Regions from separate parts of the Janibacter sp. RAF52 genome, predicted to be linked through region 2. Evidence: riboswitches for the same ligand, from Rfam matches in the RefSeq annotation. Region 2 holds a riboswitch; the other holds the start of a gene.
What was found. Region 2 has a riboswitch for FMN ahead of ribD (bifunctional diaminohydroxyphosphoribosylaminopyrimidine deaminase/5-amino-6-(5-phosphoribosylamino)uracil reductase RibD). Riboswitches for the same ligand answer to the same signal wherever they lie in the genome.

Region 1 (7,703 bases), on a different contig from region 2:
GGCGCCGGCTCGTCATCACCGCGTCCTTCGCCGACGGACCACTCGTCGCGGCGGCGCTCAAGGACGTGCGCGCGGGGGAGAGCGCCCGCAAGGCGAGCGAGCTGACGTCGGTCAAGGTCGGGCACCTCACCCCGGGGTGAGCCGGGCGAGATGGACGGGCGCGGCCGGGCATCTAGACTGCGCCGGGTGCGACTGATCTTTGCCGGGACCCCCGAGGTCGCCGTCCCCTCCCTCCGTGCCCTGCTCGACTCCGACCACGAGGTCGTCGCCGTCGTCACCCGGCCCGATGCCCGGGTCGGGCGGGGCCGGCGCCTCGAGCCCTCCCCGGTCCGGGTCGTCGCCGAGGAGGCCGGCCTCGAGGTGCTCACGCCGACCAGGCCGACCGACGAGGACTTCGTCGCGCGGCTCACCGAGCTCGCGCCCGACTGCTGCCCGGTCGTCGCCTACGGGGCCCTGCTGCCCGCCGAGGTCCTCGACATCCCGACCCACGGCTGGGTCAACCTGCACTTCTCGCTGCTGCCCGCATGGCGTGGCGCGGCTCCCGCGCAGCGCGCCCTCATCGCCGGCGACGAGATCACCGGCGCCAGCACCTTCCTCATCGAGACCGGCCTCGACACCGGACCGGTCTTCGGCACGATGACCGAGCGGATCCGCCCCGACGACACCTCCGGGACCCTCCTCGACCGGCTCGCCGATGCCGGCGCACCTCTGCTCGTCGCGACGATGGACGGCATCGCCTCCGGCGATCTCGAGCCGCAGGCGCAGTCGGGCGACGGCATCAGCCACGCCGCGAAGCTCACCGTGGACGACGCCCGGATCGACTTCACCCACCCGGCCCTGGCCGTCGACCGGCTCGTGCGCGGGTGCACGCCGGCGCCGGGCGCCTGGACGACCTTCCGTGGGGAGCGGCTCAAGGTCGGACCCGTGACGGTCACCGACGAGAGCCTGCCCGCCGGCACCATCGAGGCCCGCAAGCGCGAGGTCCTCGTGGGGACCGCCGACCGGGCAGTCCGGCTCGGCGAGGTGACGCCCCTGGGCAAGAAGCCCATGCCGGCGGCCGACTGGGCCCGCGGGGTACGGATCGACGACGGCGAGCGCCTCGGGGAGGAGTCGGCATGAGCGAGCGACGAGAGGGCGGGCGCGGGCAGCGCGGCCAGGGTGGCCACCGCGGGCCCCGCCAGAAGTCCCGGACTGCACCCTCGGCACGCTCCCGTCAGGGCGACCTGCCGCGCAGCACCGCTCTGGGTGTGTTGCGGGCTGTCTCCCACGACGGTGCCTACGCCAACCTCGAGCTGCCCCGGGCCCTGCGGCGAGCGCGCCTGAGTGGCCGCGACGCCGGCTTCGCCACCGAGCTCACGTACGGCACCCTGCGGATGCAGGGGCTCTACGACGCGATCATCGCCGACGCGGCGCAGCGTCCGGTCGGCAAGCTCGACGGGGGAGTCCTCGACGTGCTGCGCATGGGCGCCCACCAGGTGCTCGGCATGCGGGTGCCCGAGCACGCCGCCGCCGACCAGTCGGTGGCGCTGGCCCGATCGGTCGCCGGTCAGGGGGCCGCCGGTCTCGTCAACGCCGTCATGCGGCGCATCGGCGAGCGCAGCCGCGACGAGTGGCTCGAGGTCGTCGTCCCGGCCGAGCCGGTCGCCGAGCGGCTGGCCATCGCCCAGTCGCACCCCGTGTGGGTCGTCAAGACGCTGCGGCAGGCCCTCATCGGTCACGGGATGACGACCCCCGACAGCGCGGACGCCGTGGTCGAGGAACTGCTCGCCGCGCACAACGTGCCGGCCGACGTCTCGCTCGTCGCCCGCCCCGGACTCGCCGAGGTCGACGAGCTGCTCGCCGCAGGTGCGCAGCCCGGGCGGTGGTCCCCCTTCGCCGTAGAGCTGGAGTCCGGCGCGCCCGGTGATCTCGACGCCGTCCGCGAGGGCCGTGCGGCCGTCCAGGACGAAGGGAGCCAGCTGCTCGCCCTGGCCCTGGCTGCCGCGCCGGTCACCCCGCGCGACGACGGCGCACCGGAGCGGTGGCTCGACCTGTGCGCCGGCCCCGGCGGCAAGGCCGGCCTGCTCGCCGCCCTCGCGCTGCGGCAGGGAGCCGACCTCGTCGCCAACGAGGTGAGCGAGCACCGCACCGAGCTGGTGCGGCAGAGCCTGCGCCCGGCGCTCGCCGCTGCCGGTGGGGCCGGCCGCGAGATCGTCGTGCGGACCGGTGACGGGCGTGAGGTCGGCACCGACGAGCCCGAGACTTACGACCGGGTGCTCGTCGACGCCCCGTGCACCGGCCTGGGGGCGCTGCGCCGCCGGCCCGAGGCCAGGTGGCGCCGTCAGCCCGGTGACCTCGCCGGGCTGGGTCCGCTCCAGCGGGACCTCCTGCGTGCCGGCATCGAGGCGACCCGTCCCGGCGGCGTCATCGCCTACGCGACGTGCAGCCCGCACCTGTCGGAGACGACCTTCGTCGTCCGCGACGTGCTCAAGAAGCGCGACGACGTCGAGGTGCTCGACGCCCGGGAGCTGCTCGCCGGCACGGCGCGTGCCGAGCTGACCGGCCTCGGCGACGGCCCGCACGCGCAGCTGTGGCCGCACGTGCACGGCACCGACGGCATGTTCCTCGCGATGCTGCGCAAGCGGGCCTGACGTGCGCGTCCTCGTCACCGGTCTCCACGTCACCGACGTCCGGCGGGCCCACGCCTTCTACACGCAGGTGCTCGGGCTGCGCGAGGTCCTCGTCGTGCCCGCGCACGACCTGTGCATCCTCGGCCCGAGCAGCGGGTGGGAGATGGGTGCGCAGATCAACCTCGAGCCGATCGAGGACGACGCGACCCGGGCCTGGTCCGAGCACCAGCTGCGCGCCGGGCTCGCCGCGCTCATGCTCGCCGTCGACGACGTCGAGCGCGAGTACCACCGGCTGCGTGACCGTGGCGACGTCGTCGTCCGCGAAGAGCTGACCCAGGACGTCATCGGACTGCACTTCCAGATCGAGGACGGCGTCGGCAACATCCTGTCCATCCACCAGGCCTGACCCACCACCACGAGGACCCCCGTGCAGATCTCCCCGAGCATCCTGTCCGCAGACTTCGCCAACCTCGAGTCCGAGCTGGGCGCGATCGGCAACGCCGACTGGGCGCACGTCGACGTCATGGACGCCCACTTCGTCCCCAACCTCACCCTCGGCCTGCCGATCGTCGAGTCGCTGCTCAAGGTGAGCCCGATCCCGATCGACTGCCACCTGATGATCGAGGACCCCGACCGGTGGGCCCCGCCGTACGCCGAGGCCGGTGCCCAGAGCGTCACCTTCCACATCGAGGCCGCCGCGGACCCGGTGACGCTCGCCCGCGACATCCGGGCCCAGGGGGCGCGTGCGTCGATGGCGATCAAGCCGGGGACCCCCTTCGCGCCCTACGAGGAACTGCTGCCCGAGCTCGACATGGTGCTCGTCATGACCGTCGAGCCGGGTTTCGGCGGGCAGTCCTTCATGGCCGACCAGATGCCCAAGGTCGCGCAGGTGCGTGAGGCCGTGCGCAGGCACGGCGGCGACATCTGGGTGCAGGTCGACGGGGGCGTCTCGGCGAAGACCATCGAGCAGTGCGCCGAGGCGGGTGCCGACGTCTTCGTCGCGGGGTCCGCCGTCTACGGCGCCGAGTCGGCCGCCGCCGCCGTCGACGAGCTGCGCGAGCTCGCCCGGGGGCACCAGCACTGACCTGGTGTCCGGCCCGCAACCGTCACTCGGGTGGTGGAGCGGACGGCGGTGGACGGGCAGGGCTCTGCGCAGTTGGGAGCGTCGGTGCCACCTAGTCCCCCCGCGCCTCCGAAGCCCTGCGGCGCGAGATAGCCAGCGGCCGCGCTCGACGAAGAGCTCGTCGCTATACGGCGTGGATCTCGACGCAGATGCCCGTGGCCACGTCGAGCGCGACGTCGTGAGCCTGCGGGTACCCGCGCCCCGGGACGAAGGAGGACCCCTCCTCGTCGTACACCAGCCGGTCGGCGACCTCGTTGTCGAGCAGCGCACAGCAGCTGCACCGCGTCCGCGACCACCCGCATGAGGTGCGGCCGGCAGATCCACGGCCCGACTCACGCGGCCACCGAATTGCCGAGCGGTGGGCTCCCTTCGCACAATGGTCGTGCACGTGCCACGTGACGCGGTGAAAATCCGCACCGGCGGTGAGAGCCCGCGACCCGACTGCTCCGGCAGGCGGTGAACTCCGGTCAAGAACCCCGGGGCCGACGGTGACAGTCCGGACGAGAGCGGCGCGTGCGGATCGGATCACCCATGTCCATCATCGAATGGATCTACGCGGCCGGCGTCGACATCGCCGGCTACCGGCTCTCCCTCATGGAGGTCATCGGCATCGGCTTCGGCCTGGCTTCCGCCGTCGGGGGGATGCTCCGCAAGGTGTGGGCCTGGCCCATCGGGATCGTCGGCAACGTCATCCTCTTCTTCGTCTACATCGGCATCACGATGGGAGTCGACGACAAGGCGCCCCTCTTCGGGCAGTCGGCCCGGCAGATCTTCTTCATCATCACCTCGCTCTACGGGTGGTGGCGCTGGCGGCAGGTCAAGCGCGAGCAGCACACGGGTGACGCCCACGCGATCACCCCCCGCTGGGCCAGTTGGGGCGAGCGCGCGGGGCTCGTGGTCACCATGGTGCTCGGCGTGGCCGTCGCCCAGCAGGTCTTCACGATGCTCGGTGCCGGTTGGCCCGCCCCGCGCTGGTACCACGTCGCGGACGCCTGGATCTTCATGGGCTCCCTGCTCGCGACCTACGCCATGGCGCGCGGCTGGAACGAGTTCTGGCTCATCTGGATCGGGGTCGACCTCGTCGGCGTGCCCCTGCTGTGGCACAGCGGCTACCTGCCGACGGCGGTGCTCTACGCCGTGTACGCCGCCTTCGTCCTCTACGGCTTCGTCGTGTGGCTGCGCGCCTCGCGCAGCGAGCGTCCGGACGCTGAACCCGCGAACTAGCTGCGGCCTGCGGCGAACTAGGCTGGTCTCCCGTGAAGACCTTCGAGACCCTCTTCGACGAACTCTCCCGCAAGGCCGCAGAGCGGCCCGCGGGCTCGGGCACCGTGGCGCAGCTCGATGCCGGGACCCATGCGATCGGCAAGAAGATCGTCGAGGAGGCCGCCGAGGTGTGGATGGCCGCCGAGTACGAGAGCAAGGAGGAGCTGGCCGAGGAGATCAGTCAGCTGCTCTACCACCTGCAGGTGCTCATGATCGACGGCGGGCTCACCGTCGACGACGTCTACACCCACCTCTGAGAGGACCGCTGTGCGCATCGCCGTGCCCAACAAGGGCTCCCTGTCCGAACCTGCCGTCGAGATGCTCCGCGAGGCGGGCTACCGGGTCCGCCGCGACAGCAAGGAGCTCATCGTCGCCGACCCGGACAACGACGTCGAGTTCTTCTACCTGCGCCCCCGCGACGTCGCGCTCTACGTCGGCAAGGGACAGGTCGACGCCGGCATCACCGGCCGCGACCTGCTGCTCGACTCCGGCTCGACCGCGACCGAGGTCATGGGTCTGGGCTTCGGTGGCTCGACCTTCCGTTTCGCCGGGCGCCCCGGCGAGGCGAGCGGAGCCGCCGACCTCGGCGGCCGTCGGGTCGCCACGTCCTATGCCGGCCTCGTGCGTGACCACCTCGCGGCGCAGGGGATCACCGCGGACGTCGTGCGCCTGGACGGCGCCGTCGAGACCGCGATCACCCTCGGGGTCGCCGATGCCATCGCCGACGTCGTCGAGACCGGGACGACCCTGCGGCAGCAGGGCCTAGAGGTCTTCGGCGAACCGATCCTGCGCAGCGAGGCCGTGCTCATCCGCCGCAGCGACGCCAGCGAGTCGGGCATCGACGTCCTCCACCGCCGCCTGACCGGAGTCGTCACCGCCCGTGAGTACGTGCTCCTCGACTACGACTGCCCGGCCGAGCTCGTCGAGCAGGCGGTGCAGCTGACGCCCGGTCTCGAGTCGCCGACGGTCAGCACCCTGCACGACGAGCGGTGGTGCGCGGTGCGCTCGATGGTCCCGCGCGCGCGGACCAACCGGATCATGGACGAGCTCTACGACCTCGGTGCCCGCGCCATCCTCGTCACCGAGATCAGCGCGTGCCGGCTGTGACCGCGCCCGACCGCGCCACCGCTGCCGCCTTCCGGCCCCGCCGTGGGCGGGTCGTCTCGGCCGTCATCGGCGTCGTGACGCTCGTCGGGGCCATCGCCCTGGCGGCGTCCCTGCCGGAGCGCTTCGGGATCATGGACCGGCTGACCTGCGCGGGCATCGGGGTCGCGGTGGCGGTCTTCATGAGTCGCTTCGCGACGATCCACGCCCGCCCGACCGCCGAGGGTCTGTACGTCCGCAACCTCGGCCCGGGGGAGCTCGTCCCCTGGGAGTCCATGACCGCGGTCCGCTTCTCGCAGGGGATGCCGTGGCCGCGCATCGACCTCGGTGACGATCTCGACGTCGCCGTCATGGCGATCCAACGCTCCGACGGGCCGCAGTCCGTCGACGAGGCTCAGCGGCTGGCCGACCTCATCGGTCGCTGACCTCGTCGGACGGGTCCGCTCCGCCCAGGACCAGGTGTGCCCGCGACGAGGTCCCGTCGGCCCCGAAGACGGCCTCCTCCTGGGCGGCCCACATGTCCCAGTGGCCCGCGAAGAGCGCACCATCCCGGGCGATGGCACGCTCCCGACGCAGCCCGGCGGGCGCGTCGAGCCACACCCGCGTCCCGGCGAAGGGGGCAGCCGCCCCCACGCTCGCGCCGCAGCCCTCGACGACGAGTCGGTCATCTACGGTCAGGGGCAGCGCCGGTCCGGGCCGGTCGGCGAGCCAGTCCCATGTCGGGACGACGGGCCCGGCGCCGCGGGAGAGTGGCTCGAGGACGTGCTCGACGAGCAGGTCGGTGCCGGCCGCGAGCCCCGACCAGCCGGGGTAGATCGAGTCCATCGACACCAGCGGTGCGCCCCACGCGGTGGCGACCCGGCGCCCGAGCGAGGTCTTGCCCGAGCCGCTGCGGCCGTCGATGGCCACGACGTGCACCCGGCCGCACGACGGTGGTGCGGTGGCGGCATGGTCGAGGACCTGGCGAAGGGCGGACACCGCACGGAGCGTAGCGGCCGGCCGGGCCCACCACGTGGCCGGCGGCGGTCCTCCCTTCGCCCTGCTGGGTAGGCTGCCCCGCGTGTCTCTCGCCGTGCGTGTCATCCCGTGCCTCGACGTCGACGCCGGACGGGTCGTCAAGGGCGTCAACTTCGCCAACCTGCGTGATGCCGGCGACCCGGTCGAGCTCGCGCGCAGGTACGGGCAGCAGGGCGCCGACGAGCTGACCTTCCTCGACGTCACGGCGAGCAGCGCCGACCGGGCGACGACCTACGACGTCGTGACCCGCACCGCCGAGGAGGTCTTCATCCCCCTGACCGTCGGCGGCGGCGTGCGTGCGGTCGAGGACGTCGACCGGCTCCTGCGCTGCGGCGCGGACAAGGTGGGGGTCAACACGGCGGCGATCGCCCGTCCCGAGCTCATCAGCGAGGTCGCCGACCGCTTCGGCGCGCAGGTGCTCGTGCTGTCGGCGGACGTGCGGCGCCGCACGGGTGAGGACGGCTCACCGGTCGGGGGCTTCGAGGTGACCACGCACGGCGGGCGCCGGCGCACGGGGATCGACGCGATCGAGTGGTGCGCGCGGGCCGCCGAGCTCGGAGCCGGCGAGATCCTCCTCAACTCCATGG
Region 2 (7,703 bases):
TCCGCCACCGGGGTGGATCTCCATGTGCAGATGCGGGCCGGTCGAGCGGCCCGTGTTGCCGGAGAGGGCGACGACGTCACCGGGGGCGACCTGCTGGCCGACGGTGGCGCTGATCGAGCTCAGGTGGCCGTAACGGGAGACGGTGCCGTCCCAGTACTTGATGTCGATGTAGTTGCCGTAGCCGCTCATCGGGCCGGCTCCGACGACGGTGCCGCTGCTCATCGCCTTGAGCGGGGTGCCGACCGCGGCGGCGTAGTCCTGGCCCGCGTGGAGGCGACCCCAGCGGTGGCCGAAGGGGGAGGTGAAGACGGCGTTGTCGAGCGGCTTGACCCAGCTCTGCGCACCGGCGGGCGCCGTCGCGCCGGACGTGCTGTCGCTGGTCTCGCTCGTCCCCGCAGCGTCGGTGCCGGTGGTGCCGGCGCTGCTGCGGGCGGCACGGGCCTGCTCGCGCTTCTTGGCGGCGAGGTCCTTGCGGGCCTCGGCGCGGGCGGCGCGCTTGCGCTCCTGGGTGCGGGCCTGGTCCTCGGCGACGGAGGTCGACGCGGCCTGGCGGCGGGTGGCGAGCCCGCTCGTCTCCTGGGCGGAGGCGGCGACCTCGGTGCGGGCGCTCTCGCCGAGCTGCGGGTCGGCGAGCAGGTCGCCGGCCTCGCGGTCCGCCGCGGGGGTGATGAAGGCGGCGTTGGCCTGGGAGGCGGCCTCTGCGGTGAAGGGGGACGACTGCGCAGCCGTCGCCCCGGCAGCAGTCAGCACCAGCGTCGCCGCGGCTGCGGTGGGCAGCGCGTAGGCCGGGCTGAAGCTCTTGGGGAGTCGGGAGCGGCGCTCGAGAGCGCGTCGCTCGGCGCGCGTGGGCGGCCGGTGCCGCCCGGTGTAGTCACTCATGAAGGGGACGTCCTCGCAGGGGATCGCGGACAAATCCCCGAAACCCTAGCGTGACCGTTTCGTTATGCAAAACCGAGGTGGCATCCGGCGGCGGCACGACCGGCGGGCCGTGGGGAGGTCAGGCCTGACGCGAGGTGATGTCGGTCACCGAGGCGGTCGGTGCGCCCTCGCTGTCGATCTGCGTCAGGCGGGTCGCGATCTCGTGCACGACGCTCGGCAGGATCGGCAGGGACAGGTGGCCCACGCCGTGCATGCGGATGTTGGTCGTCGCCACCCCATCCTGGTGGAGCGAGGCGTTGACCGCGGGCACGACCGCCTCGTCGGTGTCCGACCAGATGGCGATGACCCGGGTGCGGCAGCCGGGCGCGGGCTGGTTGAGCTCCTGCATCAGCCCGCTGCCGGGCCGCAGCTGTCGGGTGAGCGACGTCGGCAGCAGGTAGGCGGCGAGGGTGCCGGTGTGCGGCGAGCCGAGCGTCGCGAGCGTGTGGACCCGCTCGTCACCACCGAGGCGGGTGACGTAGTAGCGGGCGACGACGCCACCGAGGCTGTGGGCGACGATGTGGATCCGCTCGTAGCCCGTCTCCTCGACGATCGCCTCGACCTCCTCGGCGAGCTGGGCCGCGGCGGTCCGCACGTCGCGGGTGCGCACCGAGTAGTTCATGGCGAAGACGCGGCTGAAGCCGCGCCGCAGCAGTCCGCGTCGCATGAGCGTGAAGATCGAGTGGTTGTCGGCCAGGCCGTGCAGCAGCAGGATCGGCGTCCCGACCTCCGTGACGGCGTTGACGAGCATGCCCCGCTGCACGGGGTTGAGGTGCTCGACGCGATAGCCGTGCCGGGGGCTGCCACGCCGCGGGGCCCGGGCACCGAAGGGGTAGAGCGAGATGTGTGTCGTCGCCCAGACGACCTCGACCGCGGCGAAGACCGCCGCCTGGACGGAGGCCATGCTGCGCACGTGGTCGCAGACTCCGGCACGCAGGCTCGGCGCCACCGTGGCCGGAGCCTCGGCCGGGGCGCTCGTCGCCGCGGAGCTGGTCTGGGGAGACATGGTGACCCGAGAGTAACTCCGAAGGGGGAGCGTGGGGGAAGGGCCGTGACGACACTGTGATGACGCGGCCGGCGAGCCCCCCGGTGGACCGGACGTGCTCGGTGCCGGCGCGGGGGATAGTCTCGACCCGCACCCCGTTACCACAGCAGAGGACGGAATCAACCTCGTGGATCTCTTCGAGTACCAAGCACGCGACGTGTTCGAGAAGCATGGTGTCCCGGTTCTTGCCGGCGCCGTCGCCACCACCCCGCAGGAGGCTCGAGCAGCCGCCGAGACCATCGGCCAGAAGAGCGGCGGTGTCACCGTCGTCAAGGCCCAGGTCAAGACGGGTGGCCGCGGCAAGGCCGGCGGCGTCAAGGTCGCCAAGACCCCGGAGGAGGCCGAGGCGCACGCCGAGGCCATCCTGGGCATGGACATCAAGGGCCACACGGTCCACCAGGTCATGATCGCCCAGGGCGCCCAGATCGCCGAGGAGTACTACTTCTCCATCCTGCTCGACCGGGCCAACCGGACCTACCTCGCCATGTGCTCCAAGGAGGGCGGCATGGACATCGAGCAGCTCGCCGTCGAGCGCCCCGAGGCCCTCGCCCGCATCGCGGTCGACCCCAATGTCGGCATCGACGATGCCAAGGCCACCGAGATCGTCCAGGCTGCTGGCTTCGACGAGGCCGACCAGGCCAAGATCGCCGACGTCCTCAAGACCCTCTGGGTCGTCTACCGCGACGAGGACGCCACGCTCGTCGAGGTCAACCCGCTCGTCAAGACCGAGCAGGGCGACATCGTCGCCCTCGACGGCAAGGTGACCCTCGACGGCAACGCGGACTTCCGCCAGCCCGGTCACGCCGAGCTCGAGGACAAGGCCGCGGCCGACCCGCTCGAGGCCAAGGCCAAGGGCCTGGGCCTCAACTACGTCAAGCTCGACGGCAACGTCGGCATCATCGGCAACGGCGCCGGACTCGTCATGAGCACCCTCGACGTCGTCGCCTACGCCGGTGAGGACTTCACCGGTGGCGCGGCCAAGCCGGCCAACTTCCTCGACATCGGTGGTGGCGCCTCGGCCGAGGTCATGGCCAACGGCCTCGACGTCATCCTCGGCGACGAGCAGGTCAAGTCCGTCTTCGTCAACGTCTTCGGTGGCATCACCGCGTGCGACGCGGTCGCGGACGGCATCGTCGGCGCCCTGAAGACCCTCGGCGACTCGGCGAGCAAGCCGCTGGTCGTGCGCCTGGACGGCAACAACGTCGACGAGGGCCGTCGCATCCTCGCCGAGTTCAACCACCCGCTCGTGACCGTCGAGGCCACCATGGACGGCGCCGCCCGCAAGGCCGCCGAGCTGGCCGCGAAGTAAAGGACGACTGAAACAGACATGGCAATCTTCCTCACCGCTGACTCCAAGGTCATCGTCCAGGGCATGACCGGCTCGGAGGGCATGAAGCACACGACGCGCATGCTCGCCTCGGGCACCAACGTCGTGGGCGGCGTCAACCCCAAGAAGGCCGGCCAGAGCGTCGACTTCCCCGACGGCCAGTCCGTCCCCGTCTTCGGCTCCGTCGCCGACGCGATCAAGGAGACGGGCGCCGACGTGTCCGTCGTCTTCGTGCCGCCGGCCTTCGCCAAGTCCGCCGTCATCGAGGCCATCGACGCCGAGATCGGTCTCGCCGTCGTCATCACCGAGGGCATCCCCGTCAAGGACACCGCGGAGTTCTACAACTACTCCGTCGGCAAGGCCACGCGGATCATCGGCCCCAACTGCCCCGGCCTCATCAGCCCCGGCAAGTCCAATGCCGGCATCATCCCGGCCGACATCGCCGGTTCCGGCCGGATCGGTCTCGTGTCCAAGTCGGGCACGCTGACCTACCAGATGATGTACGAGCTGCGTGAGTTCGGCTTCTCCACCGGTGTCGGCATCGGCGGCGACCCGATCATCGGGACGACGCACATCGACTGCCTCGAGGCCTTCGAGGCCGACCCCGAGACCGACGCGATCGTCATGATCGGCGAGATCGGTGGCGACGCAGAGGAGCGTGCGGCGGCCTACATCAAGGAGCACGTCACCAAGCCGGTCGTCGGCTACGTCGCGGGCTTCACCGCCCCGGAGGGCAAGACCATGGGCCACGCCGGCGCCATCGTCTCCGGCTCCTCCGGTACGGCCGCGGCCAAGAAGGAGGCCCTCGAGGCCGCTGGCGTCAAGGTCGGCAAGACGCCGTCCGAGACGGCCGACCTCATGCGCGAGATCATGCAGGGCCTGTCCAAGTAGTCCCGGACATCCCACGCGTGAAGGGGGACGACGACCACGGGTCGTCGTCCCCCTTCGCCATGTCCTGACGAAGACCTGACGAAGTCGGGAGACGCCCGTGGGGTCCTCGTCATCTTGACGTCCTAGCGTGCCAAAGGCCCTGCCCAGGGGCCACCACCCCTGCACGAGGAGATCTCGCATGTCCCGGACCACGATGCTGGCCGCCGGTGCGCTCGCCGCCGCCGGCCTGCTCATGTCGACAGGTGCCCAGGCGGCGCCCGCCACGCCCGAGCCCACCCCGCAGGCCGAGGCGGCCGGCATCACCGAGCCGGGCGAGGCGGCGATGGGCTGGCGGCAGCGCGACGTCCGGACCCGCTCCCAGGTCACGGCCGCCGTGCCCGCCGGGGTCCCCGGCATCGACGTCTCCAACTGGCAGGGCCAGGTCGACTGGGCCGGTCAGTGGGGTGCCGGCAAGCGCTTCGCCTACGTCAAGGCGACGGAGGGCACGACGTACACGAGCCCCTCCTTCGGCCACCAGTACACCGGCTCCTACGCCCAGGGCTTCATCCGCGGCGCCTACCACTTCGCGCTGCCCGACAGCTCGAGCGGGACGACCCAGGCCAACCACTTCGTCGACCACGGTGGCGGCTGGAGCGCCGACGGCAAGACCCTGCCCGGCGCCCTCGACATGGAGTGGAACCCCTACGGCGCCACCTGCTACGGCAAGACGCAGACGCAGATGCGCACCTGGATCAACGACTTCCTCACCCAGTACAGGTCGCGCACGGGCCGCTACCCGGTCATCTACACGGCGACGAGCTGGTGGACGCAGTGCGTCGGCAGCGACACGACGATCCCGACGAAGTCACCGCTGTGGATCGCTCGCTACTCGTCGACGCGGGGCACCCTGCCGACCGGTTGGCCCACGCACACCTTCTGGCAGTACAGCGACACCCCGATCGACCAGAACGTGTGGAACGGCACCCTCGAGCGCCTGCGGTACTTCGCCGCGAACTGATCACCGACGGGCGGGGCGGTGCCGTGTGGCGAGACGCACGGTGCCGCCCCGCTTGCGTGCGAGTACGCTCGGTGTCGTACGAGTCAGTCGTACGCGTGCTCCGGGGTCGGTGTAATTCCGAGCCGGCGGTGACAGTCCGCGAGCCCGTCCTCTCGAGGCCGGGTTGAGCTGGTGGAACTCCAGCACCGACGGTGAAAGTCCGGATGGGAGGCAGCACGCGGCGGCGCGGTCGTGCCGCGCGTGGTGACTCATCGCGGCCGACGTCACCGGGTCTCCCGGTGCTTCGCGCACGCCGTCACGCCCTTGGCGTGCCTCCCTGCACCCCGTGGTCCGCGTCGGACCACGGAGAGGCAGATGCAGGGACCGATGACCACCGAGCAGGCGATGGCGCGTGCCGTCGACCTGGCGGCCCGCGGTCTGGGACACACGGCCCCCAACCCCGTCGTCGGGTGCGTCGTGCTCGACGCCGGCGGCGCACCGGTCGGCGAAGGGTGGCACGCCCGGGCCGGCGGCCCCCACGCCGAGGTCGTCGCGCTGGCCGCCGCGGGAGAGGCCGCGCGCGGGGGCACGGCGGTCGTCACCCTCGAGCCCTGCCGCCACACCGGCCGGACCGGCCCGTGCACCGCAGCCCTGCTCGACGCCGGCATCGCCCGGGTGGTCGTCGCGGCGCCGGACCCCACCGCAGCTGCTGGTGGGGGAGCGGACCTGCTGCGGGACCACGGGATCGAGGTCGTCGAAGGTGTCGGGCGAGAGGCCGCCACCCACGTCAACCGGGCCTGGCTGCACGCCGTGAGGACCGGACGTCCGTACGTCACGTGGAAACTCGCGAGCACCCTCGACGGGCGCACCGCCGCCACCGACGGGACGAGTCGCTGGATCACCGGGCCCACGGCCCGCGAGGCGGTGCACCGGCTGCGCGCGGAGCGTGACGCGGTCCTCGTGGGGGCCGGCACCCTGCGTGCCGACGACCCGCACCTGGCCGTGCGCGGGGTCGAGGGCGCGACCCAGCCGCTGCGGGTCGTCGCCGACACCCGCGCCGAGATCGAGCCGACCGCCCGTGTCCTCGACGACGCGGCCCCGACCCTCGTCGCGGTCGCCGAGGGAGCCGACACGGCGCGACTGACCGACGCGGGGGTCGACGTGCTCGCTCTACCCGTGGGGGAGCGCGGCATCGACCCCGCGGCGCTCCTCGGCGGGCTCCACGCGCGGGGCGTGCGCTCCGTGCTGCTCGAGGGCGGCGCCCGTCTCGCGGCCTCCTTCGTCGCGGCCGACCTCGTCGACGAGGTCGTCGCCCACTTCGCGCCGGCACTGCTCGGGGCCGGCGCGCCGGTCCTCGGGGACGCCGGCATCACCACCATGACCGAGGCGCTGCGCCTCACCACCACCGACGTCACGCGGCTCGGCGACGACATCGCCGTCACGGCCGCCGTGAGGAGGGAGCACTGATGTTCACCGGGATCGTCGAAGAGCTCGGGGAGGTGGTCGCCATCGCGCCGGGGGAGGAGTCCAGCCGGATCACGGTGCGCGGCGCCGTCACCACCACCGAGGCCGCCCACGGGGCGTCGATCGCCGTCAACGGCGCGTGCCTCACCGTCACCGACCACGAGCCGCAGGGGGGAGAGGTCACCTTCGACGTCATGGCGGAGAGCCTGCGGCGCTCCGCCCTGGGCGATCTGGTCGTCGGCGACGCGGTCAACCTCGAGCGCGCCATGGTCCTCGGGGCCCGTCTGGACGGGCACCTCGTGCAGGGGCACGTCGACGGCACGGCGACGATCCTCGAGCGGCGGCCGGGCGATGCCTGGGAGGAGGTGCGCCTCTCCCTCGCGCCGGAGCTGGCTCCCTTCGTCGTGGACAAGGGCTCGATCTGCCTCGACGGGGTGAGCCTGACCCTGACCCGGGTCGGCGACGACCACGTCGAGGTCGCCCTCATCCCCACGACGCTGCAGCTGACCACCCTGGGGCGCAAGGGCGTCGGTGACCGGGTCAACGTCGAGGTCGACGTCCTCGGCAAGTACGTGCAGCGCCTGCTCACCCTCGACACCCAGGACCCGCGATGACCCACGACGAGACCCTGCTCGACCCGATCGAGAGCGCGATCGAGGCGATCGCCGACGGTCGGCCCGTGCTCGTCGTCGACGACGCCGACCGGGAAAACGAGGGCGACATCATCTTCGCCGCCGACGCGGCCACCGACGAGCTCATGGGCCTGACGGTGCACCTGGGCAGCGGGGTCATCTGCGTGGCGATGACCGGCGGTGACCTCGACCGGCTCGCGCTGCCCCCGATGACGGCCATCAACGAGGACGCCAAGGGCACCGCCTACTCCGTCTCGGTCGACGCCCGCGAGGGAGTGACGACGGGCATCAGCGCCGCCGACCGCGCGCTGACCGCCCGCCTGCTCGCCGACCCGGCGACGGGGCGGGAGGACCTCGCCCGTCCGGGGCACGTCTTCCCCCTGCGTGCCCGGGACGGCGGCGTCCTCGTGCGGCGCGGCCACACAGAGGCGGCGGTCGACCTGTGCCGGC

Region 1: linked by a shared signal. The riboswitch ahead of pnuC (nicotinamide riboside transporter PnuC) and the one ahead of ribD (bifunctional diaminohydroxyphosphoribosylaminopyrimidine deaminase/5-amino-6-(5-phosphoribosylamino)uracil reductase RibD) in region 2 are both predicted to bind FMN.

Annotation. Positions count from the first base shown of each region.
Region 1 is NZ_JBFRDY010000003.1:373,055-380,757, reverse strand. It holds gene AB4Y78_RS06345 (primosome assembly protein PriA) at 1-140, shown strand, start outside; gene fmt (methionyl-tRNA formyltransferase) at 187-1,119, shown strand; gene AB4Y78_RS06335 (RsmB/NOP family class I SAM-dependent RNA methyltransferase) at 1,116-2,630, shown strand; gene AB4Y78_RS06330 (VOC family protein) at 2,632-3,015, shown strand; gene rpe (ribulose-phosphate 3-epimerase) at 3,037-3,693, shown strand; FMN riboswitch at 4,118-4,248, shown strand; gene pnuC (nicotinamide riboside transporter PnuC) at 4,264-4,956, shown strand; gene AB4Y78_RS06315 (phosphoribosyl-ATP diphosphatase) at 4,989-5,252, shown strand; gene hisG (ATP phosphoribosyltransferase) at 5,263-6,102, shown strand; gene AB4Y78_RS06305 (PH domain-containing protein) at 6,090-6,524, shown strand; gene AB4Y78_RS06300 (hypothetical protein) at 6,511-7,077, opposite strand; gene hisF (imidazole glycerol phosphate synthase subunit HisF) at 7,160-7,703, shown strand, end outside.
Region 2 is NZ_JBFRDY010000008.1:23,281-30,983, forward strand. It holds gene AB4Y78_RS11480 (M23 family metallopeptidase) at 1-879, opposite strand, end outside; gene AB4Y78_RS11485 (esterase/lipase family protein) at 998-1,924, opposite strand; gene sucC (ADP-forming succinate--CoA ligase subunit beta) at 2,091-3,272, shown strand; gene sucD (succinate--CoA ligase subunit alpha) at 3,291-4,181, shown strand; gene AB4Y78_RS11500 (lysozyme) at 4,360-5,178, shown strand; FMN riboswitch at 5,270-5,399, shown strand; gene ribD (bifunctional diaminohydroxyphosphoribosylaminopyrimidine deaminase/5-amino-6-(5-phosphoribosylamino)uracil reductase RibD) at 5,545-6,624, shown strand; gene AB4Y78_RS11510 (riboflavin synthase) at 6,624-7,235, shown strand; gene AB4Y78_RS11515 (bifunctional 3,4-dihydroxy-2-butanone-4-phosphate synthase/GTP cyclohydrolase II) at 7,232-7,703, shown strand, end outside.